2 regions of the Lysinibacillus sp. G4S2 genome follow, and region 1 is predicted to be linked to the other one. Evidence: predicted binding sites of a transcription regulator. Region 1 holds the regulator's gene; the other holds the start of a gene.
What was found. Region 1 encodes LexA, which represses DNA repair genes until DNA is damaged. Its sites were predicted from a motif close to CGAACATATGTTCG; they were not measured.
Positions count from the first base shown of each region.

Region 2: parE (DNA topoisomerase IV subunit B) is a predicted target of LexA. The motif match lies at 3,783-3,796, and genes of this name have one in related genera.

Region 1 covers NZ_JAUCFJ010000002.1:1,431,471-1,446,815, reverse strand. The annotation lists gene liaF (cell wall-active antibiotics response protein LiaF) at 1-391, shown strand, start outside; gene QUF91_RS07315 (sensor histidine kinase) at 388-1,425, shown strand; gene QUF91_RS07310 (response regulator transcription factor) at 1,400-2,032, shown strand; gene QUF91_RS07305 (hypothetical protein) at 2,109-2,474, shown strand; gene QUF91_RS07300 (HAD family hydrolase) at 2,558-3,217, opposite strand; gene QUF91_RS07295 (serine hydrolase domain-containing protein) at 3,231-4,220, opposite strand; gene QUF91_RS07290 (hypothetical protein) at 4,354-4,701, shown strand; gene tkt (transketolase) at 4,732-6,726, opposite strand; gene QUF91_RS07280 (DUF896 domain-containing protein) at 6,853-7,086, opposite strand; partial or broken gene QUF91_RS07275 (metal ABC transporter permease) at 7,703-8,041, opposite strand; gene QUF91_RS07270 (CPBP family intramembrane glutamic endopeptidase) at 8,100-8,723, opposite strand; gene QUF91_RS07265 (LytTR family DNA-binding domain-containing protein) at 8,905-9,357, shown strand; gene QUF91_RS07260 (DUF3021 domain-containing protein) at 9,363-9,800, shown strand; gene QUF91_RS07255 (GNAT family N-acetyltransferase) at 9,966-10,472, shown strand; gene QUF91_RS07250 (YneB family resolvase-like protein) at 10,605-11,267, opposite strand; gene yneA (cell division suppressor protein YneA) at 11,264-11,578, opposite strand; gene lexA (transcriptional repressor LexA) at 11,740-12,357, shown strand; gene QUF91_RS07235 (gamma-glutamyl-gamma-aminobutyrate hydrolase family protein) at 12,602-13,324, opposite strand; gene QUF91_RS07230 (prepilin peptidase) at 13,359-14,111, opposite strand; gene QUF91_RS07225 (DUF2339 domain-containing protein) at 14,448-15,345, opposite strand, start outside.
Region 2 covers NZ_JAUCFJ010000002.1:2,811,637-2,826,981, forward strand. The annotation lists gene parC (DNA topoisomerase IV subunit A) at 1-1,790, opposite strand, end outside; gene parE (DNA topoisomerase IV subunit B) at 1,787-3,763, opposite strand; gene plsY (glycerol-3-phosphate 1-O-acyltransferase PlsY) at 4,401-5,003, shown strand; gene QUF91_RS14490 (HesB/YadR/YfhF family protein) at 5,023-5,313, shown strand; gene QUF91_RS14495 (spore germination protein) at 5,461-7,047, shown strand; gene QUF91_RS14500 (Ger(x)C family spore germination protein) at 7,073-8,272, shown strand; gene QUF91_RS14505 (hypothetical protein) at 8,276-8,509, shown strand; gene QUF91_RS14510 (GerAB/ArcD/ProY family transporter) at 8,544-11,204, shown strand; gene QUF91_RS14515 (hypothetical protein) at 11,263-11,514, shown strand; gene metA (homoserine O-acetyltransferase MetA) at 11,603-12,538, opposite strand; SAM riboswitch class I at 12,693-12,806, opposite strand; gene QUF91_RS14525 (hypothetical protein) at 13,046-13,243, shown strand; gene QUF91_RS14530 (IS4 family transposase) at 13,777-14,904, opposite strand; gene QUF91_RS14535 (YkyB family protein) at 15,020-15,345, opposite strand, start outside.

The DNA of each region.
Region 1 (15,345 bases):
GGAGCTTTTCGAAAAGCTTCCCGCTACAAAAAACGAATTATTCGGTACAATGCCTGCACCTGTAGAAGCCTATAAATGGCAAGATGTACAAATCCAGCGACTTGCCGGTGACATTACGATTGATACAACACAAACTATTTTACCAGCTGGCACAAGTCTCATTACGATTCGCCAAGGTATCGGTAAGGTGCAAGTTTATATTCCATACGAAATTCCATTCCGTTTACAATACACAACATTGTTTGGTGAATTGCAATGTCTACATGTTGGACCACAACGCATACTCAATGAAAGTGTAAGTTTCTCAGATGGAAACCCCGAAGATGCGAAGCGTACATTAGTTATACATGTTGCAACATGGCTCGGGGACTTGGAGGTGCTACGTAAATGATTGCCTTTATCTCAAGATTATTTACGCTATTTTTCATTTTATTGAGTGCTGCATTTGGACTCCTTGTCGCTCTCTGGGGCGAGCCGAATGAAAAAATATGGGGGCCATTATGGCAGCAGAATTATAATAATATACCACTTGGCGGTTATATTGCCATCTGTCTTTTTGCGATTAGTTTACTGATTGCAAGCTGGATTAGTATGACTGCCCGCGCAAGAGAAGCTCAGGCAACCCGCATTGTGAAGCAATTAGTTGAACCTGATTTTGTATTGCCTAAAAAGCAGCCTTTACCAAAACCTTTGAAAAAAGCTTTAGTTCAAACAAGCGAGTTAATCGACACTCAACGAAAAAGCTTACAGCGCTTATCGAATGAACGTGCAGAAGCTAACGATAAAATTATTCAAGAACGAATTATTGCTGAACGACAACGCCTTGCTCGTGAGCTTCATGATTCTGTATCGCAGCAATTATTCGCAGCTTCGATGTTACTTTCCGCTTTAACGGAAACTGATGAAAATGCAACAAGCCTAAAGCAGGTCGAAAAAATTGTGCAACAGGCACAGCTTGAAATGCGCGCATTATTATTACATTTACGACCTGTAGCTTTGCATAATAAAACACTTGCACAAGGTCTTGAGGAGCTAATTATTGAGCTGCAACAAAAAGTATTTTTTCATATTGAATATGAGCTTGAGGAAATGGCGTTATCTAAAGCGGAGGAAGATCATTTATTCCGTATTGCACAGGAAGCGTTATCGAACACACTACGCCATGCCAAAGCGAGCGAAGTTGAATTACTGCTCGTTGCACGCGATGATTTAGCGATTTTACGTATTCAGGACAATGGCCTCGGCTTTGATGTCGAAGCCGATAAATCTACTTCTTATGGACTGCAAAATATCGCTGAACGTGCTGTAGAGATTGGCTGCACATACAAAATTGTATCTGTGCCTGGTGAAGGTACAATTGTAGAGGTAAAAATTCCACTACTTAAGGAGGAAGAAGTGAATGATTCAAGTGTTAATAGTGGATGACCACGAAATGGTGCGTATCGGTGTTTCTGCCTATTTATCAGCACAACCAGATATTACTGTCGTGGGTGAAGCTGAAAATGGTAAAGAGGCAGTAGAACGTGCTCTTGCCCTACGTCCAGACATTATTTTAATGGATAATGTCATGCCAATCATGACAGGAGCTGAGGCGACAGCTGAAATTTTAGCTGCCTGGCCAGAGGCAAAAATTATGATGGTTACAAGTTTTCTAGATGACGACAAAGTCTATCCTGCATTAGAGGCTGGTGCTGTCAGCTATATTTTAAAAACGTCAAATGCAAAGCAAATAGCTGATGCCATTCGCAAAACGATGGGTGGCGAAACTGTTTTAGAGCCAGAAGTAACATCAAAAATGATGCATCGCATGCGCCATGGCAATAGCACCCCACTTTACGAGCAGCTTACCGATCGTGAAATGGAAGTATTACTGCTTATGGCTAAGGGCAAAGCGAATCAGGAAATCGCCGATGACCTATACATTGCCTTAAAGACTGTAAAAACACATGTCAGCAATATTTTAGCGAAGCTTGATGTTCAAGATCGCACACAAGCTGTAGTCTATGCTTTTCAAAATGGGCTAGCGAAGTAAATTTTTAGTGTACTGCTACATTTGATGTGTATGATTTATCAGCGTTATCAGAGATTCTGCTAGGGTATCAGCGGTTTTGGCACTTTTATCAGCGATTCTTCCTAGGTTATCAGCGATTTTGGCACTTTTATCAGCGATTCTTCCTGAGTTATCAGCGATTTTGGCACTTTTATCAGCGATTCTTCCTAGGTTATCAGCGGTTTCTGCTCTTTTATCAGCGATTCTTCCTGAGTTATCAGCGATATTTGCACTTTTATCAGCGATTCTTCCTGAGTTATCAGCGATATTTGCACTTTTATCAGCGATTCTTCCTGAGTTATCAGCGATATTTGCACTTTTATCAGCGATTCTTCCTGAGTTATCAGCGATTTTGGCACTTTTATCAGCGATTCTTCCTGAGTTATCAGCGATTTTTGGTACTTTTATCAGCGATTCTTCCTAGGTTATCAGCGGTTTCTTCACTTTTATCAGCGATTCAAAAAAAATACGAAACTGCATTTTTAGACAATGCAGTTTCGTATTTTTTTAACCTAATCTATTAATAATTTCTTTAAGCTCATTTACACTGTTAACTATGTATGTTGCTTTCGCATCAGTTAGTTCTTCAAGCGAGCCATAGCCATATGTCACACCGATTGAAGCAATTTGATTTTCATGTGCCCCAATGATATCGTATTTTCGATCTCCAATCATTATAAATTGATCGATATTCACTTCATTAAAATGTTCGCGTACAAATGCGATTATTTCTCCTTTTGCTGAACGAGTACCATCTAGATTACTACCTGCGACAAAGTCAAAAAATTGTTCAAGATTGAAATATCGTAAAATTTGTTCAGCAAATACGGTTGGCTTAGATGTCGCAATTGCTAATATGTATCCCTGCTCCTTTAAATTTGCTAACAAGGCTGGGATATTTTCGTACAGTTTATTCTCAAACATCCCTCTTTCCGTGAATCGTTCTCGGTAATCGCTAATAGCTTGCTTAATTTGCGCATCATTAAATCCATAAATTTCATGAAAAGATACTTGTAATGGTGGTCCTATAAAACTTTCAAGTTCATCTAAATTACTTACTTCGATACCTGCCTTTTGTAATGCGTATTGAACCGATTTCGTTATCCCTATTTTCGGATCAGATAATGTTCCGTCTAAATCAAATAAAACAACGCTATATTTTTTCATAACTAGCTCTCCTTTAATTGTTAAAGTATTGATATACTGTTGAACCAAAATCGTGAATATCTTTGATGTAATCAAACCCTTCTGGTGAACCAAAGCTATTAAACCCTCGAACTGCTACAATATTTTCTTCCGGAATTACCAATAATGCAACACTTGTATAACCAAGTAGTTGAAAACTCCCTCTTGGTAATAATGGACTTATTTCTGTAATCCCTTCTCTCTGTTGAGGCTGAATAAACCAGAAAAAGCCGTTAGTTGGCAAGTTTTTTGGTTTAGAATCCGGGGATTGAATTGTCGTTAATAACTGTATGATTTCTTCAGGTATCATTTGTTTCCCATGTATTTTCCCTTTATCAAGATGCACTTGCCCCCACTTAGCTAGCTCTCTTAATGAGCAATACATATTCATTTTGCTGCCATCACATACATCACTTTCATACCAAAACGGACTATCATTATGTATTACTTCTATATGCTGTTCGGTTTTTTCACTGAACCAATTTGTTTCAGTAAAAGACAATATCTGAAATATTTGCTCATCTACAATTTCTGCAATAGTTTTTCCAGTTACTTTTATTATAACTTTGGCAAGTAAATCTATATTGATATCTCGATATGCCCAATTACAGCCTGCTTTAAATTCTCTAATTATTTTTTCATTTTGCCAACGTAAACCGTGTGTATGTGTTAGTAAATGTCTAATTGAAACGTCCCCAAAAATTTCTTCATTCCCCAAATAATCACTTAGTTTATCATCTATCGAGGCAATACAGTTATGATAAATCGCATATGCTACAGCAAAACCAACATAACTCTTACGAACAGAAGCAAGATGAAAAAGAGTATGTGGTCCAACCTTTTTTTCTCCTTTTTGTTGTCCTTGTACACCAAAATATTCTTCTAGTACGGTTTGACCATGTTTATTAATAATAACTCCGCCACCTGTACAATCTAATTCTGAGAAAGTTTTCTTTACTTGTGCAAGTATAGTTTGTAGCTTCATCTTAAATACCCCTTGTCTACTCTATAAATACTCATTACTATAGTATATCAAATGGAAATTAATACTATATAAGTTTTTTAATCCACGTAACCTTTTATTACCAAAAACGTTATTATTTTTAAGGAGGGGTTGTGTGGATACTCGATTTACTTATAAGCATTTCGTAAATGAAAATACGTTTTCACTTCTTGATCCGATTTTTGAAGCTACTCTACTTTTCGCTGTTTTACTACTTATTATTGTGATTATAAAAAAAGTATCTATTTGGTTTTGTTTACTTTTTGCAAGCCTATCAGTCATTGTCACTGGTCAGCTTCTTTGGTTTAGTGGGATTATTGTTGAAGAGCTAAACATTGGAGGAAGTTCCAAGGACTTTTACTATTTTGTTGCTATACTCCTCATTCATTGTGCAGCAATTTGGATTTCTTTAATGAAGTCTTCTAAACGTGAAAAAATACCGCAGCACTCAGTGGAGATTTAATTCCCACTGAGTATTGCGGCATTTTATTAATTATAGAGCTTTTACTTTCGCTACAACATTTTCTACTGTGAATCCGTATTTTTCCATTACTAATTCACCTGGTGCAGAAGCGCCGAACTTGTCAATTGCAAGAACGTCCCCTTGAAAACCAGTGTATTTATGCCAGCCGAATGACGCGCCCATTTCAATTGCAAGACGTTTTGTTACAGCTTTTGGAAGAACAGATTCTTTGTAAGCTGCGTCTTGTTTTTCGAAGCGATCCATAGATGGCATTGAAACAACTGCCACATCCATGCCTTCCGCTTTTAGTGCTTTTTGTGCTTCAACTGCAAGTGAAACCTCAGAGCCTGTTGCAATTAAAATGGCATCTGCCACTTCTTTTGTAGCAGGAGATACTGTATAAGCACCTTTTGTAACACCTTCACGTACTGTATCAATAGATGCGTCAAGAACAGGTAAGTTTTGACGAGATAATACTAAAACAGTTGGTGTTTTTTCAGATGCTACTGCCAGCTCCCATGCAACTGCTGATTCATTTGCATCAGCTGGACGAACAACAGATAAATTTGGCATTGCACGTAAAGATGCAAGGTGTTCGATTGGTTCATGCGTTGGACCATCTTCCCCTACAGCAATTGAGTCATGTGTAAATACATAAGTAACAGGAAGACCCATTAATGCAGAAAGACGTACAGCTGGACGAACATAATCAGAGAATACGAAGAATGTACCACCGAATACGTTTAGACCACCGTGAAGTGCCATACCGTTCATAGCAGCACCCATTGCAAATTCACGTACACCGAACCAAATATTACGGCCAGCATAATCATCTGCAGAGAAATCTCCAGCGTCTTTCATCGTTGTTTTGTTTGAGCCAGCCAGGTCAGCTGAACCACCGAAGAATGATGGTGTTTTCTTCGCAATTGCATTGATTGCATCTCCAGAAGAAGAACGAGTTGCTACTGATTTACCTACTTCATAAACTGGTAATTCTGAAGCGAAATCTTCCGGTAATTGACCATTCATCGCGTTTTCAAATTGCGCTGCTAATTCTGGGAACTCTTGCTTATATGCTTCAAACTTAGCATTCCAAGCTTCTTCTGGTTGTGCTCCTTGAGCTTCAGCAGCAGTATTAAATGTATCGTATACTTCAGCAGGAATTTGGAATGGCTCGTGCGCCCATTCATAAGTTGCTTTTGTTAAAACGACCTCATCTTGACCTAGTGGTGCACCGTGAGAAGCAGCTTTACCTGATTTATTTGGTGAACCAAAACCGATAACAGTTTTCACTTCGATAAGTGTTGGCTTGCCAGTTGATTTTTTAGCTTCTTCGATAGCTGCGTTAATTGCTTCAACATCTGTACCATCAGCAACTTTTAAATAGTTCCAGCCATAAGATTCAAAACGTTTTTGTACGTTTTCTGAGAATGACTTTTCTAAGTCACCATCTAAAGAAATATCATTAGAATCGTAAAGCACGATTAATTTTTCAAGCTTTAAGTGACCTGCTAAAGAGATAGCCTCAGCTGCCACACCTTCCATTAAATCGCCATCGCCACAAAGTGCGAATGTATAGTGATCAACGATGTCATGTCCTGGTTTATTGTAAGTAGCTGCTAAATGACGTTCAGCCATTGCCATACCAACTGTCATAGCAATACCTTGACCTAGAGGACCTGTTGTTGCCTCTACCCCAACAGTATGACCATATTCAGGATGTCCTGGAGTTAATGAATCCCATTGACGGAAGTTTTGAATTTCTTCCATTGGTAAGCCGTAGCCACCAAGATGAAGTAGGCTATATAGAAGCATAGAGCCGTGACCTGCAGAAAGTACAAAACGATCGCGGTTATACCATTTTGGATTTGCCGGATTATGGCGAAGTTGTTTTGTCCAAAGCGTATAAGCCATTGGCGCTGCCCCCATCGGTAAACCTGGGTGACCTGAATTTGCTTTTTCAATTGCATCGATTGACAAAGTTCGGATAGCATTAATCGCTAGTTGATCCGCATGTTGAGTCATTATGTTGTGACATCCTTTCTCGTCCTATATATTGTTCTTCTACAGTTTAGTCAACATTGCTTCAGAAAACAATGTTTTTGTTATACTATTAACGTTTTATTACATACTTTATGGAAATGTGTCACATTAATTTAGAAATTTATTTTTTTTCGCTTGTTTTACTTTTTCTGGTGTTACATCATTTCCTTCAGGATCTACCACTTTGACGTTTTCAATTGTATCACGCATCGTTGCTCTAAATGTATCTAGATATTCCTTACGAAGCGCTGTTCGTTCTTTAGCTTCTGCCTCTGTTAATGTACCATTTTTAGACTTAGCAGAAAGTTCATTGATTCGGTTAATTTTTTCCTTTGATAACATAGTTACACACCTTTCAGTACATATTTTAATGAATATGGTATGCAAAGTATAGCATGTATTCCCTTAAAATGCAGTTATACCAACCTTTCTAGCATCAGTTTATTCTTAAAGATACTACAAGGCAATGAATGAAAAAGTATGTTTTTGGGGCTAATTGGAACTGTTGCTGAATTAATAGCTGTTTCATTAATGTTTAAAATACTTTTTTATTAAACAAAAACCACCCATCACGGAGTATTCATTTTTATGGATTATTTAACGAAAGCACCAGATAGTTTTTAATCCCATTATTGCTTATAAATGAAGAAAATATTTTATATAGGAGCATTGTCTACATTAATACTAACTGCATGTAGTGAGGATGAAGCTGTGTCTAAAGAAGAAGCTCCAGCTAGTGAGCAAAAAGAAGCTAAAGAAAAAACTGTAAATACTTATACTGATGAGGATTCTGAGAAAAAAATCTATCGATGAAGCAGCTAAGGAGCTTCATACAAAATATAGACCGTATGATGAATAAACAAAAAAACAAGCACCCACTTTTTAACGGGCGCCTGGTCAATTATTTTATATGGTTAACACGCTGTTGATTTCTTTTCCATCAAACGATGTTTCTATTTTACATAATTTCTAATTTACTTACGAGTGATTTTCTTCGACGCTCGGCGATTTTTTGACCTACTACTGTTGTTTCCATCATCCCTGCAATGGACGTATCCCAAAGCTTCGCTAAATAATAACCTATTACCGAAGCTGAAGCCCCAAACAGCATGCTATACAAAAACATTTGTTTAATCGTTTTGCTTATTAAATAGGAAGTAGCAGCTGGCCCTATTAACATAGCGACAACTAAAATCGCACCAACACTATCAAATGCAGCAACAGTTGTAAAGGAAATCGTTGTCATGAAGCCATAATGTAGAAAAATAACAGGAATGCCGATAGAGGCGGCATAAACTAGGATTCGATAACTTTCTATACTGATCTACTAACCTTCCCCTTACCAATAGGACAAATTACTTTAGTTTACTATCCCATTTTCCAGATACAGCAGATAACATTAACCATGGTTCAATCACCATATTAATTAACATATGAGCTACGATTGGAGCGAAGGTACTTCTTCCAGTCATAATATAAAGCATCGCGAGAAGACTTCCTAAAATTGTAGTAGATAGTATAACAGGTAAGGCAATCTTCCAATCCCCTCTCAAAAGTACCCATACACCGTGAGCAATTCCAAATACTATCCCAGAAATTAGTATTTGCTTTAAATCTGAAAATGCATTCGTTAATAAGTATTCCATAAGTAAATGTCTAAAAATCACTTCTTCTACGATCCCCGTCACAATAGCGATCCTTATACCGATTACTTTTAGCCAAGACATAGTAAATACATGTGCTTTTACAAAAGGTAATGCAATAATTGTATAGGCAATGTATCCCACTACAATAAAAGCAGTAAAAATCCAAATAAATATGTTTGAAAACACATCTCTCTTATAACCAATTAGATTTTCAATAAAACCTTCAGGATTATTGAAAAACCAAAAAATTATACTGGCTGTCAGCATCGTTGCAATAGTTATTAATATCCAACCAGTTTTATTTCTTTCACTTGAAGTAGTTAACTCACTCATAATAGCCCTAGCCTCCTAATCATGAACTTCCAAATACTTGTTTTCTGAACTCAATATAACGAATGAAAAATATGCCAACAACACGTTTGGAGTAACATGTCGTTATGGTTGTGTAAGATGCCTTTTCCAAAGAATAACCTGCATTTTCCAAAATGCTGTATATGCTATAATTTTTTGAGAGGTGATAAATCTGAAAATAGAAATAAAAATAGATTCAGAGTATGAAGAGCCACATGTAACAATATATACAGCTGAACTTACGCCTACGATACAAGCTGCTATTTCTTTATTACAACAAGAAAAAGAAGAGCAAATTTTAACAGGAATCGCAAATAATAAAACATATATCATTGATCCAAATTCAATAATTGTTATTCGAACGGAAGGAAGAGAATTAGCTTTATATGATGAAGATGATCATCGTCTTATTTTGAGTAAACCTTTATATGAATTAGAGCGACAATTAGGGAGTAATTTTATACGGATTTCTAAATCAGCCATTATAAATCTCACAAAAATTAAAAATATTGAAGCTTCATTTAATGGAACAATGGAAATTGAGCTAGTTTTGGGAATTAAAGAAGTGATTTCTCGCAATTATCGAAAGCAATTTAAAAAGCGTTTGGGGGTCTAGGATAGATGCATTTTTTAAAAAATGTCGCATTTGGTGTAAGTATGGGCTGTACAGTTTTTGTTTTTATTAATCTTTTAGGTTATTGGACTCTTGGAAATATTTTTTTGGAAGCTGTTATGGCTAATTTTACACAACACGTTTTAGGTTCAATTATTGTAGGAATTGCTTGTGCATTACCTTCATATTTCTATCAAGTGGAACGTTTAACATTTTTACAACAAATAGCTATCCATTTTGCAATTTCTGTAAGTACATTTATTGTTGTTGCTTTATTTTTAAATTGGCTCCCAACATCATCTATCGGAATGACTATGTTCATGTTATTGCTTGGTGTTTTACTTTTCACTCTTATTTGGCTGCTATTTTATGTTTATAACCTATCTGAAGCGAAAAAAATGAATAATAAAATTGATGAGCTGATAAATAAGGATAATGCCCAATAATATTTTTATAAATCCGATCGATTCAAAACTCCTCCCATCATAGCCTCAAATGCTCCAAATAAACATTTACAATAAATACCACATAATACATGATTTTTTGAAGTCAGAAGTGTAAACTAATTTATAGGGGTCAAAAGATCAATTTACGCTTGGGGGAAAATGAAATTGTTTATTAAAACGAAAAGATTAATTATAAGAGAATTTGAGGTTCAAGATTGGCAAGCTGTCTATGAATATACTTCAGATTCAAATGTGATGAAATACATTCCAGAGGGAGTTTTTAATGAGGAGGAAGCAAGAAAGTTTGTTTCAGAAAATAGCGGTGATAAAGCAAAATACTTCCCTGTTGTTTTACTAAATAACAATATTGTCATTGGTCATATTGTTTTCCATCCATGTTTTGGTGACCATACGTATGAAATTGGTTGGGTATTTAATCCGAACTATTACAATAATGGATATGCCTCTGAAGCTGCAGAAGCTGTACTGGACTATGGATTCAAGGAAATGAAGCTTCATAGAATTATTGCAACATGCCAGCCAGAAAATATCGGATCCTATCGAGTGATGGAAAAAATCGGCATGAGACGCGAAGGTTATTTTAAAAAATGTATTCCTAACGGAGATGAGTGGTGGGATGAATACTACTATGCTGTCTTAGATGAGGAATGAGCATAACTAGTTCTTTATACTATAGTTAATAGATTATGGTGGAATCCGCCACTTCTCTGCATTACCTCAATCTTAGCTATTTAAAGTAAAAATCAGTGGGATGACTAAGCTCCCACTGATTGATACGTCACTTTATTTGCTATTAATCTCTTGATGTTCCCGATATCTCCTATGGACAGTTGCTTTGCTTACATCAAAGCCTAGACCTCTTAGTGTTACGGCAATTTCCTCAAAAGTGAAGCCTCGGTTACGTAGCTTAATAATCTCTTCTACAGGTACATCCTTACGTTCTTGACCATTAGGATTTCCACGATTTGATAAATTGTTTTCAGGACGATAGCCATTTTCAACGGCACGACGCATGCCACGACGTATTTTAGCATTATGAATTCTGCGTTGGTACTCCTCTACGATCGCTAAAATTTCTAGGAGCATCGTATCCATTTCATTTAATTGTACAGGGCCCTCGTCTCGCATAGAAAAAACATCCGTTTCAGTTTTTTGTAATAAATGCAATACTGCCATTCTAGCATTTCCACGTCCTAAGCGTGTCTCATCCTGTACAAATAATGCTTTAACTTCTTTTTCTTTAATAAAGTCGAGCATTTCAAGTAAGCCATCACGTTCCACATCATAGCCACTATGCTTATCCCTAAAAACGTTCTTCACTTCGTAGCCCTGCTCTTTAGCATAGCGCATCAACTCCTCTTGTTGACGTTCAAGCGAGGAACTTTGTGTCTCTTTTTCTGTACTCACACGGCAATAGACAACAGCCGATTGTAGTGTATTTATCATTTTTCATTTCTCGCAATTTCAATTGAATTTATGGGTTTGGACTGGTCACCCACTACTGGAATCACTAGGGATTTACCTGCAATAATATCAACGTTTGATAATTCATTTTCTGCTTTCACAAGCTTAATCCAATCATCCGTTTTCATTTTACCAGAGTATTGTTCAGCTAACGACCATAAACTATCACCATGTTCGATTTCAATTTCAGTGTAAGTAACATTGCCTGGATCTGTTATAAAAAGATATGCTGCAAATAGTAGACTTGCCCCTAATAAAGTAGTAATATGTGGATTTTTCTTTAACCAGTTCATAATCATAACCCCTTTTAGAATATTTGTTCGGAATATATGTTCTCATAATAATGCGAACAAACGTTTTTGTCAAACACTTTTCGAACCTATGTTTGCTTAAGTGTTCGCATTCTGTTATACTACTAATAAGTAGAATGATTAGAAAAAAGAGGTGAGCAATCATGAAAAAAGTTTCGAAAAGACAAGAAGCCATATTAGAGTTCATCAAAGAAGAAGTGCGCACAAAGGGGTATCCACCATCAGTACGTGAGATTGGTGAAGCAGTTGGACTTGCTTCAAGCTCAACAGTTCATGGACATTTAGCTCGTTTAGAACAAAAGGGCTTCATTCGTCGAGACCCAACTAAACCACGGGCTATTGAAATCCTAGAGCCAGAGGATTCTATTCAAAAGCAACATGTTATACATGTCCCACTTGTTGGGAAGGTTACAGCAGGTTCTCCGATAACTGCTATTGAAAATATCGATGAGTATTTCCCACTTCCAGATATTTATGGTACAAGTGAAGATCAGTTATTTATGCTAGAAATTATGGGTGAATCAATGATTGAAGCTGGCATCTTAGATGGAGATTTAGTCATTGTTAAACAAAGAGCAACGGCTAATAATGGTGATATTGTCGTAGCAATGACTGCAGAGGATGAAGCCACTGTAAAGCGTTTCTTCAAGGAAAAAAATCATTTTCGTTTACAGCCTGAAAACGCAACAATGGAGCCGATTATCGTAGACCAAGTTTCTATTTTGGGGCAAGTTGTTGGTCTCTATCGTCGTGTACACTAAAAGCATCTCCATTTTCAAGTATTAAAAGAGGATTTTATGTTCATAAAAGAGCATATACCTCTTTTTCTTATCCATTTTTTTAATGGAACAAAACTAAAAAAGAATCCACTTTAAAATGGATTCCTTACTCTTTGCAATATCTTTAGTTAAGCCTATCCCCATAATGTAGTGTTGATTTCTTCTTGGCGTAATTGCGTTCGGATTTTGAATTGTACCCGCAAATTCATTCCTTCAATATAAAGCTTTATGCCTCTACCTTGAATTTCAAGCTTGCCTTTACAAATGCAGAGAATAATTTCTTCGATGCTTCATCTCCTGCCATAGCTAGCTCTTCTGGATGCCACTGTACGCCCAAACAAAATGGTAAATCTTCGTGTACTACCGCTTCAACGATACCATCGCTTGATTTTGCCACCACTTTCAATTTTTCCGCTACTATATTTAAGGCCTGATGATGAAATGAATTCACAGCAATTTTCTCTTCCTCAATAATCGTTGTTAATAAAGTATCAGGTGTAACATGAACATAATGTGTAGCAACGCCTCGAGCCGCTTGTTGCATGTGCTTTAATAATTTACGACTATGATATTCGCTCTCAATATCCTGATAGATCGTACCTCCAAACGCAACATTGAGCATTTGAATCCCTCGACAGATACCAAAAATCGGCATTTTCCGAATATAGGCCGCTTCAATTAAGGCAAGCTCCACTGAATCTCTTTCCGGATGAACTTTCCCTAATTTTGGTGTAGGTTCTGCACCAAAGCGAAATGGATGCACATCATGTCCACCCGAAAGTAATAATCCGTCTGTCAATGATAAAATTTGTGCTACATCCTCTTCTACGCCAAGCGGAATTATAAGTGGAATACCGCCAGCTTCAATGACACTTTTGCTGTAGGCGGCATTCAATCTTGAGGACAAATCATCCTCCGCAAAGGCCGTTATACCAATAACTGATTTCACATTATCCCCTCCAAAAATCCACAAAATTTACTACTTACCAAAATTCAAGATACCAATTCATCAACGCAGCTCCATAAAAATAGACAATGATAGCTGCTAGCGCAATAGATGGTCCAAATGGTATAGGCGTTTTCCTTCCCTGCCCGCGTACCTTTAACACCACTATCCCAACAATCATGCCAATCACGGCTGCTAAAAATAGTGTCAGAAGTGTATGTATTGTGCCAAGTACGAGACCAAGTAAAAAGAATAATTTAATATCGCCCCCGCCCATACCACCTCTTGATAAGGCAGCAATACTATATAATATGCCAAAACCTACGACAGCACCAACGAAACTATCCCACCACGGAGACAAAGGCGATATTAAGCGTCCAATAATTAGTAATGGTAAAAAGAATAAAAGTATTTTATCGGGAATAAGCATATACGCAAAATCCGATACGACAATAATCACTAATAATGAAATCAATAATAGTGCTACGAAAAATTCTATACTAAAGCCTAATTTCCAATAAGCCAAGGCAAATAATATGCCTGTTATAAGTTCCATCAACGGGTAAATCCAAGAAATTTTTTGACCACAGCTACGGCATTTCCCACCTAAAAATACGTAAGACAAAACAGGTACCAAATCAAGCGCGGTCAACTGTCTCTTACAATGAGTGCAATGCGAGGGTGGACGGACAATGGACTCCTTTAATGGTACTCGTAAGCCAACTACATTAAAAAAAGAGCCAAGAACGAACCCAAAAAGTAAAACGATAATTGTATAAGCCATCTCCATTTTTAAGTCCTCCTATACCAATAGACGCCCATACATTTGAAGTATGCGCGCCATCTAAATTATTGTTGTCCTTCTAAAACAGTTCCTGTTCTTCTAGTATTGATAAAGTTAATTATATCAGTTTTCATCACACGCTCCACGCTCTAATTTTTCGATTTCTTATCCGCCGGAGGTTTTAGGCCAACACTCAGTCGTTGCCATAGGACGTGGCGTTCTTTGACTGAGTTCCTCTATTTCAGCGGATGTTTGGTACACCCGCTTTCTAACAACTTCACATATTCATAATGAAAATAGCCTATTAGAAAATGCTTCTAACAGGCTATTTTTCCATCTCTATTATTTTTTCAACAACCGTCCCGACAGTAGCAACCCAATTCCACCAACCGTTATAAACAGTATTGCTCTGATTAGTAAATCAAGGGCTGACAAATCGAAGAATATAAGCTTTATAAAAGCAAAAACTAAGATGATAAAGCCAGTTATGCGTAGTACTCGTAAGTGACGAGCTGAGCTAAGCCATAGCGAAACGCTTGCTGTAAGGAATAATGTGATAGTAGAGAGCGCAATACTTAGCTTCCAATCAAGTATACTGTTGTATGAAAGCTGGAATAGTATACTCCTAACAACTAACATCGTAAGCACTACGCCTGTAGTTACAATTGGGTCTAAAAGTTTCTCCATTTGACCTTGATAGATTTGATAAATGCGCCCCTTCATTAGTAAATCGACGGTAATTGCTACGATAACAGCAAGATACACGATTTTTGTCACTATATTTAACCATTCGATACCATGCATATTGTACGGCATAGCTGTAAGCATTAGTGTGAATAGAAGGAAAAATACACTAAGGGCTGGCGTTAATGCACGCCCTTTATATTTTATTGGTACTAGAAGCGATCCGACAAATAATAAAGCGAGAACTATACACGTCAGATGCGTAATATTACTAACACCTGCAAAATACGTGACATCAATCTTTCCAATATAAGCTAAGAAATAACCAGTTGTGATAACAGCTAACATATCGATCACATACATATCTTTCATAAACTGTTCAAATACAGTCAGTGTTTCTTTTGGACGTCTCGCATATATATAAATAATCAGGAGATATATTCCAGGCATTATCAAACTCGCATGACCTATGCTGAAAAAAGGTGATGGCTCATGAATAATAAAGCTTAAAGAGAGTGCAATCATAAATAAGAATGAGCTGATAACCTTCATCATA
Region 2 (15,345 bases), 1.4 Mb from region 1:
CCGTATACAGCAATAATGGATTCATCTTCTCCAGTCGGCACAATACTTGAAATATGCTGACCAAGATCCTTCCAACGTATATCTGGTAGCTCATGGACAGGCTGATAAATGTAATTACCTCGATTTGTGAACAGCAGTAGATGATGCTGTGTATTTAAATTTGCTTCATACAATAAATAATCGGAATCCTTCATCGCAAAATCCTGACCGTTCGAGGCGGCATGTGAACGTGTAGATGTACGCTTAATATAGCCATCCTTTGTGACAGTCACTACGACCTCTTCACTTGGGACAAGAACATCTAAAGTAATTTTAATTTCTTCAATTTCTTGTTCAATTTTTGAACGACGTGGTTCTGCAAAACGCTTTTTAATATCAAGTAATTCTTGTTTAATAACGCGTATAAGCTTAGCTTCACTATTAAGAATACCTTCAAGCTTGGCAATAAGTTTATTTAATTCATCCTGTTCATTGCGAAGCTCCGTTATATCTGTATTTGTTAAACGGTATAATTGCAAGCTCACGATTGCCTCTGATTGCACTTCTGTAAAGTCGAACTTCACCTGTAAATTCGTTTTCGCATCTCGTTTATCATTTGAGGAACGAATTGTTGCAATGACTTCATCTAAAATGGACAGTGCCTTAATCAAACCTTCAACGATATGCGAACGATCTTTAGCCTTTTGCAAATCATAAATAGAGCGGTTCGTCACAACTTCCTTTTGATGGGCAATATAAGAATCCAGTAACAATGGCAATGTCATCATTGTCGGTCGACGATTATGAATTGCGATCATATTAAAATTATAGGCTACTTGTAAATCAGTTGTTTTGAACAAGTATTGTAAAATCCCTTGTCCTGGAACATCTTTTTTCAGCTCAATGACAACGCGTAGGCCTGTACGATCTGATTCATCGCGAATTTCTGCAATTCCTTCAAGTCGTTTATCCACGCGCTGCTCATCGATTTTCTTCACAAGATTTGCTTTATTGACATCATACGGTAATTCCGTAATAACGATTTGCTCTTTGCCACCTTTAATTGGCTCCACGACTGCTTGAGCGCGCACAATTATTTTACCGCGGCCAGTTTCATATGCCTTTTTAATGCCATCGACACCTTGAATAATACCACCAGTTGGGAAATCAGGTCCTTTAATCACCGTCATTAATTCATCAACCGAGGTATTTGGGTTATCTAAACGCATTAGAACCCCGTCTAGCACCTCATCTAATGCATGAGGAGGGATGTCTGTCGCATAACCGGCTGAAATCCCCGTTGAGCCGTTAACTAGTAAATTCGGGAAACGAGCTGGTAAAACAGTTGGCTCCATATCCTGATCATCAAAGTTTGGCACAAATTCAACGGTCTTCTTGCCAATATCACGTAGCATCTCCGCTGCAATAGCAGAAAGTCTTGCCTCTGTATAACGCATCGCTGCCGGAGGGTCACCATCAACAGAGCCGTTATTACCATGCATTTCAATGAGCATATGACGCGCCTTCCAATCCTGACTCATACGCACCATTGCTTCATATACGGAGCTGTCACCGTGTGGATGATAGTTACCAATAACATTACCGACTGTTTTTGCTGATTTACGGAATGGTTTATCGTTCGTATTGCCCTCTGTAAACATTGCATATAAAATACGACGTTGCACAGGCTTAAGACCGTCACGTGCATCAGGCAACGCGCGGTCTTGAATAATATATTTACTATAGCGACCAAAGCGGTCACCCATTACTTCTTCTAAAGGTAAATCTTGAAACTTTTCTGTACTACTCATGCTTGGTCCTCCTCTTGTTGGATGAATTCATTATCTAAAATATTCGAATCATCCTCCATACCGAAGTCTACATTCGCTTCGATCCATTTACGACGCGGCTCTACTTTATCGCCCATTAATGTTGTGACACGTCTTTCAGCACGTGCACCATCCTCAATCGTTACACGAATTAATGTACGCGTTTCTGGGTTCATCGTCGTATCCCACAGCTGGTCAGCATTCATCTCACCAAGACCTTTATAACGCTGTAATATGTAACCCTTTCCAACTTTTTTAATGGCCGCTTGTAAATCATTTTCGGTCCAAGCATATTCAATGACTTCTTTTTTACCTGTGCCTCTAGATATTTTATAAAGTGGTGGTAATGCGATAAATACCTTTCCTGCTTCAATTAATGGTCGCATATAACGATAGAAGAACGTTAGTAGCAACACTTGAATATGCGCTCCGTCAGTATCCGCATCGGTCATAATAACGACTTTATCATAGGAAGAATCCTCGACAGAGAAATCTGTTCCAACGCCTGCACCAATGGCATGAATGATCGTTGAAATCTCTTCATTTTTCATAATGTCCTGAAGCTTTGCCTTTTCCGTATTAATAACTTTACCACGCAATGGTAAAATCGCTTGGAACGTACGATCTCGCCCTTGTTTAGCAGAGCCTCCTGCAGAATCACCTTCGACTAAATACAGCTCGTTTTTCGCAGCATTTCGAGATTGTGCTGGTGTTAGTTTTCCAGAAAGAATCGTACTGCCTTTTTTGCTTTTCTTGCCGTTTCGAGCATCTTCACGAGCTTTACGAGCCGCTTCACGCACTTGCTGCGCACGAATAGCTTTACGCACAAGAGATGCAGACAATTCAGCATTTTCCTCCAGCACATATAAAATTTGCTCCGAAACAACACTATCTACCGCCGAACGAGCCTCACTCGTCCCGAGCTTACCCTTCGTTTGGCCTTCGAATTGTAGTAAATGCTCTGGAATACGAACAGAAACAATCGCCGCTAAGCCTTCTCGAATGTCTGTTCCTTCTAAATTTTTATCTTTATCTTTTAACAGACCAATTTTTCGTGCATATTCATTGAAAACACGTGTTAACGCTGCTTTGGCGCCTGTTTCATGTGTTCCACCATCGCGCGTACGTACATTGTTAACGAATGAAAGAATTGTTTCTGAATAGCCGTCGTTGTACTGGAAGACGAATTCTACTTCAATTTCGTCTTGAATCCCTTCCACATACTTTACAGGATGAAGTACATCTTTTTCTTCATTCAAATACGCAACGAAAGCTTCAATGCCGTTCTCGTAAAAGAAAACATCACCTTTGCCTTCCTCGCGTTCATCGATTAACTCAATTTTTAAGCCTTTTAATAAAAATGCTGACTCACGTAAACGTTCTGCAAGCGTATCATAATTGTATTTTGTTACAGAGAAAATCGTGTCATCTGGTAGAAAATGGACAAGTGTTCCTGTTTGTTTCGTTTTTCCAATTTGTTCAAGCGTTGTAACTGGATGACCACCGTTTTCAAAACGTTGTCGATACTTATTGCCGTCGCGGTGAATCGTTACTTCTAAAAAAGTTGATAAAGCATTTACAACTGAAGAACCTACACCATGTAAGCCACCGCTCGTTTTATAGCCGCCTTGTCCGAATTTACCACCAGCATGTAAGACCGTAAAGATAATTTCAGGAGTTGGTTTACCCATCTTATGCATCCCTGTAGGCATTCCACGGCCGAAGTCTCGAACGCTGATACTTTGATCTTTATGAATAGTGACAATGATATGAGAACCAAAGCCAGCCAGTGCTTCATCCACCGCATTATCTACGATTTCATAAACTAGGTGATGAAGTCCACGGCCATCTGTAGAACCGATATACATGCCGGGTCGTTTCCGTACCGCTTCTAATCCTTCTAATACTTGAATGGCGTCATCATTATAGACGCTTGGTGACTGTTTATTCGCCAAAAAATTCCCCTCCAAAAAACAAACGCATGTTCTATTTATGTTCTCTTCCTAATAATAATAGCATTTCCTGTCAATAGCTAGTGACAGGCCCAAAAAAATTTTAAAATTCCCTCACAGCTTGGTCGTTTTGATCTGTTTACCAGAAGGAAAAAGAGTTGTCCTTTTCCTTAACGCATGGCACTATGCTTTAGTTGCATAAATACAACGACATATAGCTCCTTCTAGTCATTACTCTTATTCAAAATGATAACAGAAGCATTTGAATATCCACTGAAAAATATACAAGTACATAAATATAAGAATGGGTTTCTTCTGTCTAAAGAAGATTTATACTACTAGCTTATTCTAGAAATTAAAGATAGACTTCTATTCTACCAAATGAATGGATGATTGACAAAATTGCCTTTTTACCTATATTTTTAGAAAGGACTTCGGGCTGACTTGTCGAATCGTGTCAAAAAGCCTAACCTCAACTCAATATGCATATAAAAACCCTTAAAAATTATTATCTTTTGTATTGAATTCAAGATACACTAGGAAATCTCCTTCATGACATTGTAGATTAACGAGAAAAAGTGTAAAATACTTGTTACATATTATTAGTACCAAGTGATAATTAAATGAAAGGAGTCCAGCTATGTTAAATGGACTTATTATTTTATGTGCTTATCTAATCGGCTCTATACCTTCAGGATTATGGATAGGCAAAATTTTTTATAAAACAGATATTCGTGAACATGGTAGCGGGAATTTAGGGGCGACGAATACATTCCGTATTTTAGGGAAAAAAGCAGGAATAGTTGTTACAGTTATGGATGTTTTAAAAGGTACAGCAGCAGTATTACTCGTTGCACTGCCAGTATTTTCGGATGTATCAATTCACGCATTAATCCTTGGACTTGTAGCGGTTGTTGGTCATATGTTCCCTATCTTTGCGAGTTTCCGCGGTGGAAAAGCTGTGGCAACATCAGCAGGAGTCCTCTTAGGATATACATGGCCCCTATTTGTCTTACTATTTATTACTTTTTTCGTTACATTAAAACTAACGAAAATTGTCAGCTTAACTTCTATGATTGCCGCTTTAGTAGCACTAATTTATTCAATCGTTTATTATTTTGTTACAGGTGATATTGCGTTAGGTTTTTTAGTAGCATGTTTATTTAGCTTTATCATTTATCGTCACCGAGCGAATATTGGCCGCATTAAAAATGGGACCGAACCAAAGGTGAAATGGCTGTAGCAAAGAGAGGAGCATTCTATTGAATATTTTACTAACAGATGAAGCCCTGCAATGGTTTAAACGAGAGATGGAAGTAGAAACAGGAGATACGATTCGTTTTTATGCAAGATATGGTGGTTCCAGTCCTTTTCACGAAGGCTTTTCTCTTGGTATGACACGTGAAGAACCAATCGAAATCGGTGTAAAGACCGTAATAGATGGTATCACCTACTACATCGATGAAAAAGATTTATGGTTTTTCAATGATCACAATTTACATGTAGATATTGATGCTACAATAGACGAATTAAAGTATGATTATCGTAAATAAAGCAGTGTTTCCTTCGTTTACTCGGGGGAAATACTGCTTTTCTTTTTAATCCAAAGATTTATATGAATTCAATTCCATACTTGGTTTATCTCTTCTGAAAGTTGTGCATTCTAGAGGTGTGAACACAAACTTGAGGAGGAAAGAAAAATGTCAATTTCTAAAGCAACGAATACCTCCCAATCAACTTCAAACAATGACCTACTGTCTAGCTCACTTTCTCAAAATATGAAGGTGATTAAAAATACACTGGGGAATAGTAATGACATTATTATACGAGAAATTACGCTTGGTACAGCTGAAAAAAATACACAAACAAGTGAAATTATGATTGGTAAAGCTGAACAACATGCAATGGTCATTATCAATATTGATGGTTTATCCGATAAAACAATCATTTCTGATTCTGTGATTGATAAGCTGATGCAAGAAGTTGAAGAAGCTCAAGACACAGACGTAGAGACCATAAAAGAGTATGTAAAAGAATCTTGTTTAACAGTCGGCGATGTCAATGAAATTTTGAATTTCACAACACTGTACGATTCTATTTTGAATGGAGATACCGTCATCTTATTAGATGGTGTTACAACTGGCATAGCCACTAGTACAAAAAGTGCAAAAGATAGAGCTATTACTGAACCATCAACAGAATCCGTTATTAGAGGTCCACGCGAGTCCTTTACAGAAACTTTACGTACTAACACGGCTCTTATCCGTCGAAAAATTAAAAGTCCAAATCTCTGGATAAAGTCCCGTGTTATCGGAGAGGTCACTAAAACGGATGTTGCTGTTATGTATTTAAACGGCATTGCCAATGACAAAATCGTGGCCGAGGTTCTTTCTCGATTAGATCGCATTAATATAGACGGAATTTTGGAAGGTGGCTATATCGAAGATTTTATTCAAGATTCTAAATTCTCTATATTCCCAACTGTCTATAATACTGAACGACCCGATGTCATTGCGGGAGAATTATTAGATGGTAAAGTTGCTATTTTAGTGGACGGTACACCATTTGTCTTAGCTGTACCTGCACTTTTTACAACCTTTTTACAATCTGCTGAAGATTACTATCAAAATTGGTTCATTAGTTCTTTAGTGCGCATATTAAGATTTTTTGGTGTTGGCCTTGCGTTAATGGCACCTTCTCTCTATGTGGCCATCACAACTTTCCATCAAGAAATGCTACCAACACCGATGCTCATCAGTATTGCGTCTCAACGAGAAGGAGTCCCCTTCCCCGCAGTTGTCGAAGCACTCATGATGGAGATTGCCTTTGAGATATTACGAGAAGCGGGTCTTCGAATGCCAAGAACTATTGGACCAGCAGTATCTATTGTAGGAACTTTAGTCATCGGTCAAGCCGCTGTAGAAGCAGGGATTGTATCAGCTGTAATGGTCATTATTGTAGCACTAACAGCTATTTGTAGTTTCTTGTTCCCCGCTTACGGCTTATCTAATACCATTCGTCTTTTACGTTTCCCATTAATGATATTAGCAGCGATGTTAGGCTTATTCGGAGTGATGTTTGGTATGATGATCATCATTATTCACTTATGTAGCATACGAACTTTTGGTGTTCCTTATTTAAGTCCATTTGGGCCATTAATCTTAAAGGATCAAAAAGATGCCTTAGTCTTGTTTCCTCGCAGAGCTCTATTGACTCGACCGCGTTTAATTAGTCAAAAAAACAATGTAAGAGGGCATAAATATTTTAGTGTTAAAAAAAGGAATTAAAGAATGTGTAAGCGAGGAATAGACCATGTCAAAATTTAAAACTATATGCTTACTTTTGATTGTTTCTTTATTTTTAAGTGGTTGCTGGAGTAAACGAGAACTCAATGAATTAGCAATTGTCTCGGCACTAGGAATAGATAAAGTAGATGATGAATTCGATGTAACTGTTCAAATAGTGGTTCCTGGTGAAATTTCATCTAAAGCTCCTACTAGTGGGCGATCACCTGTTATTACCCATCATGCAAAGGGCAAAACTATCTTCGAAGCTATCCGAAAAATGACAACATTATCGACAAGGAAGATTTATTTTGCCCATACACAAGTAGTTATTTTGGGGGATGATTTGGCGAAAGAAGGAATTGGCGAGGCATTAGATTTAATTTCTAGAGATCATGAATTCAGAAATGATTTCGATGTTATCATTGCTCACGAGGCAACTGCAAAAGACGTCTTAAATATATTAACACCCGTTGAAAAAGTACCTGCTAATAAAATTATTAATTCACTTAGGACATCTCAAAAAGCTTGGGGTTCTACGATTTCCATTAATATTGATGAATTAGTAAGTACTTTAAGTAGTAACGAAAAAAGTCCACTCATCCCTGCCATTGAAATACAAGGGGATGCAGCATTAGGAATGAGTAAAGCCAATATTAATAAAGTAGAAACGCCAGTGATATTAAAGTATGCCGGATTAGCAGTATTCAAAGGAGATAAATACGTTGGGCTTTTAACAGATAAAGAAAGTCAAAGTGTAAGTTTTTTAAGTGACAAAATACAAAGTACAATTGAAATTATTGCTTGTCCTAAGGGAGGTACAATAGCAACAGAAATTACGAAATCAAAAACAAAAATAAAGGGTAAGTTTGAAAAAGATGCGCCCAAAATTAATGTTCATATAGAAGTTGAGCAAAATGTTGGAGAAGTAGAATGTAAAATCAACCTTACTTCCCATAAAAATATTGATTACGTAAATAAAAAAACGGAAGAACTTATTAAAAAACGAATCGAAAAAACAATCACTACAATTCAGCAAACTTATCGAGCCGATATTTTTGGATTTGGTGAAGAACTACACCGGGCAGATCCTGAAAAATGGAAAAAAATTAAAAATGACTGGCCAACCATATTCCAAGATCTACCGGTTAATGTTGAAGTACATGTCAGAACAAAAGGACTAGGAACAATGCAAAATTCATTTTTGAATAAGAAAAAGAAGGAATAAGATATGGTTGTAACAATATTCATAGTCATTATTTCAATTGTTCTTGCCTATGCTTTTATTCCTAAACTTCAAAAAAATAACGAAACGAAAACAATTGTTATTTTTTCGATTTTTTTATTGATCGGTACTGCATTAAATATCGGCATTGCTTTAAATCTTAAAATTCCAAGCCCAATAGACTTGATTACCTTTATCTTTACTCCAATTAAAGAGTTCATCGTTTCACTGTCAAAATAAATGAAGTAACTTTAAAAAGAAAGGGTAGTGCATGATGAAAAAACAAATCATTAGTTCAAGACAATTTACTATCATTACCCTTCTTTTTACAGTTGGTACAGCCATTTTAATTATCCCTTCAAGTGTAACAAATGTAGCAAAGCAAGATGCCTGGATAGCAACAAGTATCGGTGTCGGTTTAAGTTTTCTCTTAGTGAAGCTATACGTTACTTTAGGAAATCTGAATCCCACACTTACATTTACAGAGGCGAATGAAAAAATACTAGGTCGTTTTTTCGGAAAACTGACCGCAATTGGTTTTACCATTCTTACCTTTTTTGGTGCAGGTCAGTTATTATATTTTATTGGTAATTTCATGTCAACGGAAGTGATGCCAGAGACGCCTCCTATGGCTTTTTCGTTGCTGTTTGGCATTATCATCATTTTTGCTGCATTCCAAGGGATCGAAGTCTTTGCACGTTCAACAGAAATACTTTTTCCAATATTTATGTTGGTTTTTATAATTTTTGTAGGTTTTATATCACCATTAATCCATTTTGAAAATTTACAGCCCATATTGGAAACTTCAAAAAAATCATTATTTATAGGCGTTATTCGATTTATGAGTATTTGTTCATTCCCTCTTGCCGCGCTATTAATACTTTACCCATCTACTGTCAACGTTCATAAGTCCGCACACATAGGATTTTATATTGGGACAGCTATTGGAGGTATTGTTTTAATTATCATCGTCTCACTTTGTCTCCTTGTCATAGGTCCATCAAATACTGCTAATCGGACATTTCCTAGCTATGCATTAGCGCAAAGAATTTCAATCGGGCATTTTTTGCAACGTGTTGAAATTATTATGGCAGCCATGTGGATCATATCTATTTATATTAAAACGTTTATGTATTTTTATGCCTCCGTAATCGGCATAGCACAAATATGTAAAATCAAAGATCATCGTCCGCTCATTGTGCCACTCGGAATGATTAGTATTGGCTTTTCGCAAATTATTCATCCTGATATCGTCCATTCCAATACTTATAATAACGAAATTTGGCCTTTGTTTTGTGGTACCTTTGCAATTTTGTTACCGATAGTTTTACTAATCGCTGCAAAAATTCGCAATATTAATGGTAATCAAGGGAATACAAACTGTAATTGTAATACACAGAATGCAAGTAATAGCAATAACGGAAATGCTGCTAATAATGCAAGTGATAACAACTGCCAAAATACTGCAATGAATGGAAGTAATTGCAATTGCGGTAATGCTTCTAATAATGCAAGTGATAACAACAGCCTAAATGCTACACAGAATGAAACTAATAGCAATAGTGGAAGTGCTACTAATAATCCAAACGATAGCAACGGTCAAAACGCTGTACAGAGTGGAAGTAATTGCAATAGCGGAAATACTGCTAATAATGCAAGTAATAACAATAGCCAAAATGCTGAAATGAATGGAAGTAATGGCAATAGCGGTAATGCTTCTAATAATGCAAGCAATAACAATAGCCAAAACGCAATGAATGGAAGTAATGGCAATAGCGGTAATGCTTCTAATAATGCAAGCAATAACAATAGCCAAAACGCAATGAATGGAAGTAATGGCAATAGCGGTAATGCTTCTAATAATGCAAGCAATAACAACAGCCAAAACGCTGCTACTAATACAAACAATAACAACTGCCAAAATGCTGCTCCTAATGCAAACAATAACAACAGCCAAAATTCTGCTACTAATTCAAGCAATAACAACAGCCAAAACGCTGCTACTAATACAAACAATAACAACAGCCAAAATGCTACTATAAATACAAGCAATAACAACAGTCAAAATGCTACTGATAATGCTAGCAACAGCCAAAACGCTACTACTAATACAAACAATAGCAACAGCCAAAATGCTACTACAAATACAAGCAATAACAACAGTCAAAACGCTGCAAATAATGCAAGCGATAAAAACAGTCAAAATGCTGCAATGAATGGAAGTAATTGCAATAGCGGAAATACTGCTAATAATGCAAGCAATAACCTTAGCCAAAATTCTGCTACTAACACTAGCAATAACAACAGCCAAAATTCTGCTACTAATACTAGCAATAACAACAATCAAAGTGCTGCTGCTAATGCAAGCGATAAAAACAGTCAAAATGCTGCTACTAATACAAACAATAACAACAGCCAAAATTCTGCTACTAATACAAACAATAACAACAGCCAAAATTCTGCTACTAACTCTAGCAATAACAACAATCAAAATGCTGCTACTAATACAAACAATAACAACAGCCAAAATTCTGCTACTAATGCGAGCGATAAAAACAGTCAAAATGCGGCTACTAATACTAGCAATAATAACAATCAAAATGCTACTACTAATGCGAGCGATAAAAACAGTCAAAATGCGGCTACTAATACAAACAATAACAACAGCCAAAATGCTACTACTAATACAAACAATAACAACAGTCAAAATGCTGCTACTAATGCGAGCGATAAAAACAGTCAAAATGCGGCTACTAATACTAGCAATAATAACAATCAAAATGCTGCTACTAATGCGAGCGATAAAAACAGTCAAAATGCGGCTACTAATACTAGCAATAACAACAGCCAAAATGCGGCTACTAATACTAGCAATAACAGCCAAAATGGTACGACTAATATAGCAATAACAATAGCCAAAATGCGGAACTACTAATACTAGCAATAACAACAGCAAAATACAGCTACTAATACTAGCAATAACAACAGCCAAAATGCGGCTACATAATACTAGCAATAACAACAGCCAAAATGCGGCTACTAATACTAGCAATAACAATAATCAAAATGCTGCTACTAATGCGAGCGATAAAAACAGTCAAAATGCTGCTACTAATACTAGCAATAACAACAATCAAAATACTGCTACTAATGCGAGCGATAAAAACAGCCAAAATGCTGCAAAGAACGAAAGTAATACAAAAAATCAAAATGTATCTATCAATGAACATCCGCCAAAAAATTAGCAACATATTCGGATAAAAAAATGATGACCACGAAATAATCAAGGTCATCATTTTACTTTACAATCGAGAGTTTATAAAAACCATGCGCTTATATATGATATTCAATTTCATCAACGAAATCCCATTCATATGGTGTTTCTTGGTAAACATAGTAGTTCAACCAGTTTGAGAATAATAAATGTGTATGGGCACGCCATGTATTATTCGGTTCTTTTGATGGATCATCATTTGGGAAGTAATTCACTGGAACTGCAATATCCAATCCTTTTGCAACATCACGACTATATTCATCTGCTAATGTTGTTGCATCATATTCAAGGTGGCCTGTAATCATAATGTTTTTATTATCCTTCGATTGCACAATAAAGACACCCGCATCTTCTGAATACGATAATAAACGTAGATCAGGATGGTTGCGGACTTCCTCAATGGAGACTGATGTATAACGTGAATGTGGAGCCGTAAATAAATCACTGAAGCCACGTACTAAATCCACTGTTAAATCCGTAATGACATGGGAATAAACACCTGAACATTTAGCAGGAAGCTCAATTTTGCCAATACCGTAATGATGGTATAACGCTGCTTGTGCACCCCAACATATATGAAGGATCGATGTTACGTTCTTTTTGGACCAATCCATGATTTCTGATATTTCCTGCCAGTAGTTCACATCTTCAAATGCCATTTTTTCTACTGGTGCTCCCGTAATAATCATGCCATCATAGCGGCGATGGCGAATTTGATGAAAGGTCGTGTAAAATAACTGTAAATGTGATTTACTAACATTTTTTGATTCATGCGTAGCAGTATTTAAAAATGTAATATTGACTTGTAATGGTGTGTTACCTAATAAACGTAGTAATTGTAGCTCTGTTTTTTCTTTTTCTGGCATTAAATTTAAAATTAATATATTTAACGGACGAATTTGTTGGGTTTTCGCTCTATCCTCTTCCATTACGAAGATTTTTTCCTCACGTAAATGTTCTCCAGCTGGTAAGTTTTTCGGAATATTAATTGGCATCTTGCATTCCCCTCTCTTTTATTTCTCTCTTTCTAACATCAATTAGTGCCTTAGTATCCATGCACAAAGCTCATAAAATCTTTTATCGAATTAAATTAAAAAATCCCCCTCATTCCATTTGAGATAGAATGAGAAGGATTTTTTACCACGTTCACTCTTATCTCTCAAAGGATCAATCCTTCGCTGGAATTAGCACCTTTCTAACTTTTTTTGTTAGAGGTTGCTGAAGCGTCATCGGGCCAAATCCCTCAGCTTCTCTTGATAAGATTATTTAATTAAAATGAATTGTAACATGAACAATTAGGAATTTCAATAATACATAGAATATTTTGTTATTAACATGCATGTTCTACTATGAATTGATGAACACTATTCTTGATGCAAACCTTATTTACACGATGAAATATTATGAGATTCCTAATAGCTTTAATTTGGGAGTAATACATTTACTATTGGGATTTAGATCGCATTTATGTAGAAATGGAAAATCAAAGTTATTGCGTTTGCATGTGGAACATTGATGAATATGAAATTCGATGGACGTTATTTATTGATATTCCAGATGAGGACGGTGGAACTCATAGTGAACCAATTAATGAAGGTATAACTGACTTTGATTCTTCTGAAGATGAACGCGAGATGAAATTTAATCTATCCGAATGGGAAGAAGAAATGAAGGAAAGCAATTTGTTTCATTGGTACTGAATTTTCTAAAGGATGAAATTAATGAATGTGATGGTGCAAGTGAAGACAGTGGAGTACACGTTGATTTAAGAAATTGTAACTATTATGTTTTAGGTCGTAAATGGACAGAAGTAATTGAAGAATTCCTAAAAAAATGGCTATGGATTCTACTTTACAGGTGCAGACGGACATTGGACTAATATCTATAAATATAAAAGTTTAGTACCACAAATTTAAGTGAAAGTCGTCATAGCAACTATAAACCGCGTTGACTGAAGATGAGATCAATGAGCTATTGAAATAAAACAATCTACATGTTCCTTTGAGAATGATGAGACGGTTACTTATTTATTTGATAAGTTTAAAGATGACTTTATAGGCTTATCTAATATGATCGAGGAAGTTGAAAATAAATTATCAATTTACACTGTAAAGTTTACGGATTTGATATTTTTAAAAAATTTATTTAGATAATATCTATCTTAATTCCTCCAATAATATGTTTACTAGTGTAATTTTCTTATTCTCATTTCACACGTGTTGATTAACCAAAATTATACAGTAGTTGAATGATTTATGTTCCAATGAAACACCAGGATTTCTTTCACCCTGATTCGCCATTCTATTGGCAGGGCAGCACAAAGAAACATCCGTGTAAAACCTACGAATGATAAGGGTTTGATATTATTTTTCTTATTCCCTTGTGTATGAAGAAATTTCAAACAAACATAGGCAATAAGGGCTACGAATAGCTGATTGAATACAGCATTTTTTGTTGTTCCGAATAGAACAGGTACGTTCAAGTTTTGTTTAATCCAACGGAAAAAATTTTCAATCGCCCAACGTGACTTATACATGTTGGCAATTTCTTCAGCGGTGATATCCATTAAACTTGTCACGACACGTATTTCTTTATCTTCATGATCTATGAATTGAACGACACGATGGCGTTTTTTCGTTTGTTTTTGTGGCGTCCCAAGCGTACAAGTAAAATCAGCTGTCACATTGGAATCGTTGGTACGACTACCTTGGAGCGATTTTTTGCGATTTAATTGCACATTGTCTTTTAAACGTAACACAAAATGTTGATATTCTTTCAGGTAGCGATCGACTTTATCAATAGAAAAGTAGGCACGGTCACAAACGAGGATAAACCTTTTATCTTCAAGGAATTCGCCAATGGGACCATCATGTTTTAAACCGGTTGTTTCTACGACTTTTAAGGGCATCGCAGTTTCATTAGTAAAACTAACATGTAATTTGATTCCTGAACGTTCGCCGTGATAGACAGCCCAAGGTAATCTTGTTTTGCCTACTGTAATGGTAGTTGAATCAACGGCTAATAATCTTTTCGGCAATTTCAATTTACGACGAGCTGCACGGTTGAGCTTCCCGACAATCACTTCAAAAATTCGTTTGATGATGCCATAATCAAGTGCCTTTAAATGTTTAGAAAGCGATGAATGATTCACCGAAACAAGACCGTTACTTGGACCCACATCCGCTGCGTGGCGTAAACTTTTCCACTCGTTCGTGGCAGCACCAATTAAATACGAAATGAGCGTGGGAACTGTACATTTTCGTGCTGTTTCTACATAACCGAATTCGCTTAAGATTGATTGCCATTCTTCCTCTGAAAGAAAGGTTTGAATGAGTGTAAAAATCGTGTTATTCTTGTTCAAGAGAGATTCCTCATTTCGTAATTGTTTGTGTAGTAACTAACATTTTACATGAGAATCTCTCTTTTTGTATAATTTTTATTGGAAGAAATTAGATAATCAACACGCGTGTTCTCATTTATACATTATCTATGTATCTATTTAGTAGATTTTCAGCTTCAAAAAAATTAAGACTTACTTTACGTGTTCTTTCAGATGAAATTTCATTTTCCAACACCCCTAAATGTGTTAGATTGGCTATTTCATTTTTAAAAACTGGTAAATGGAATGTAAAGTCATTAATCTCTAGTAACATTAAAAAACCACCAAACATTGTGTGATAACCTTTAATTTCAATTTCGCTTTCTGATAATAATTTTTTAATTACGGACACCTTTAAATCGTATAATTTGGACTGTCTAGTTTTAGCAGCCTGTACAACTGAATGGTTTTTCAAATGATAAT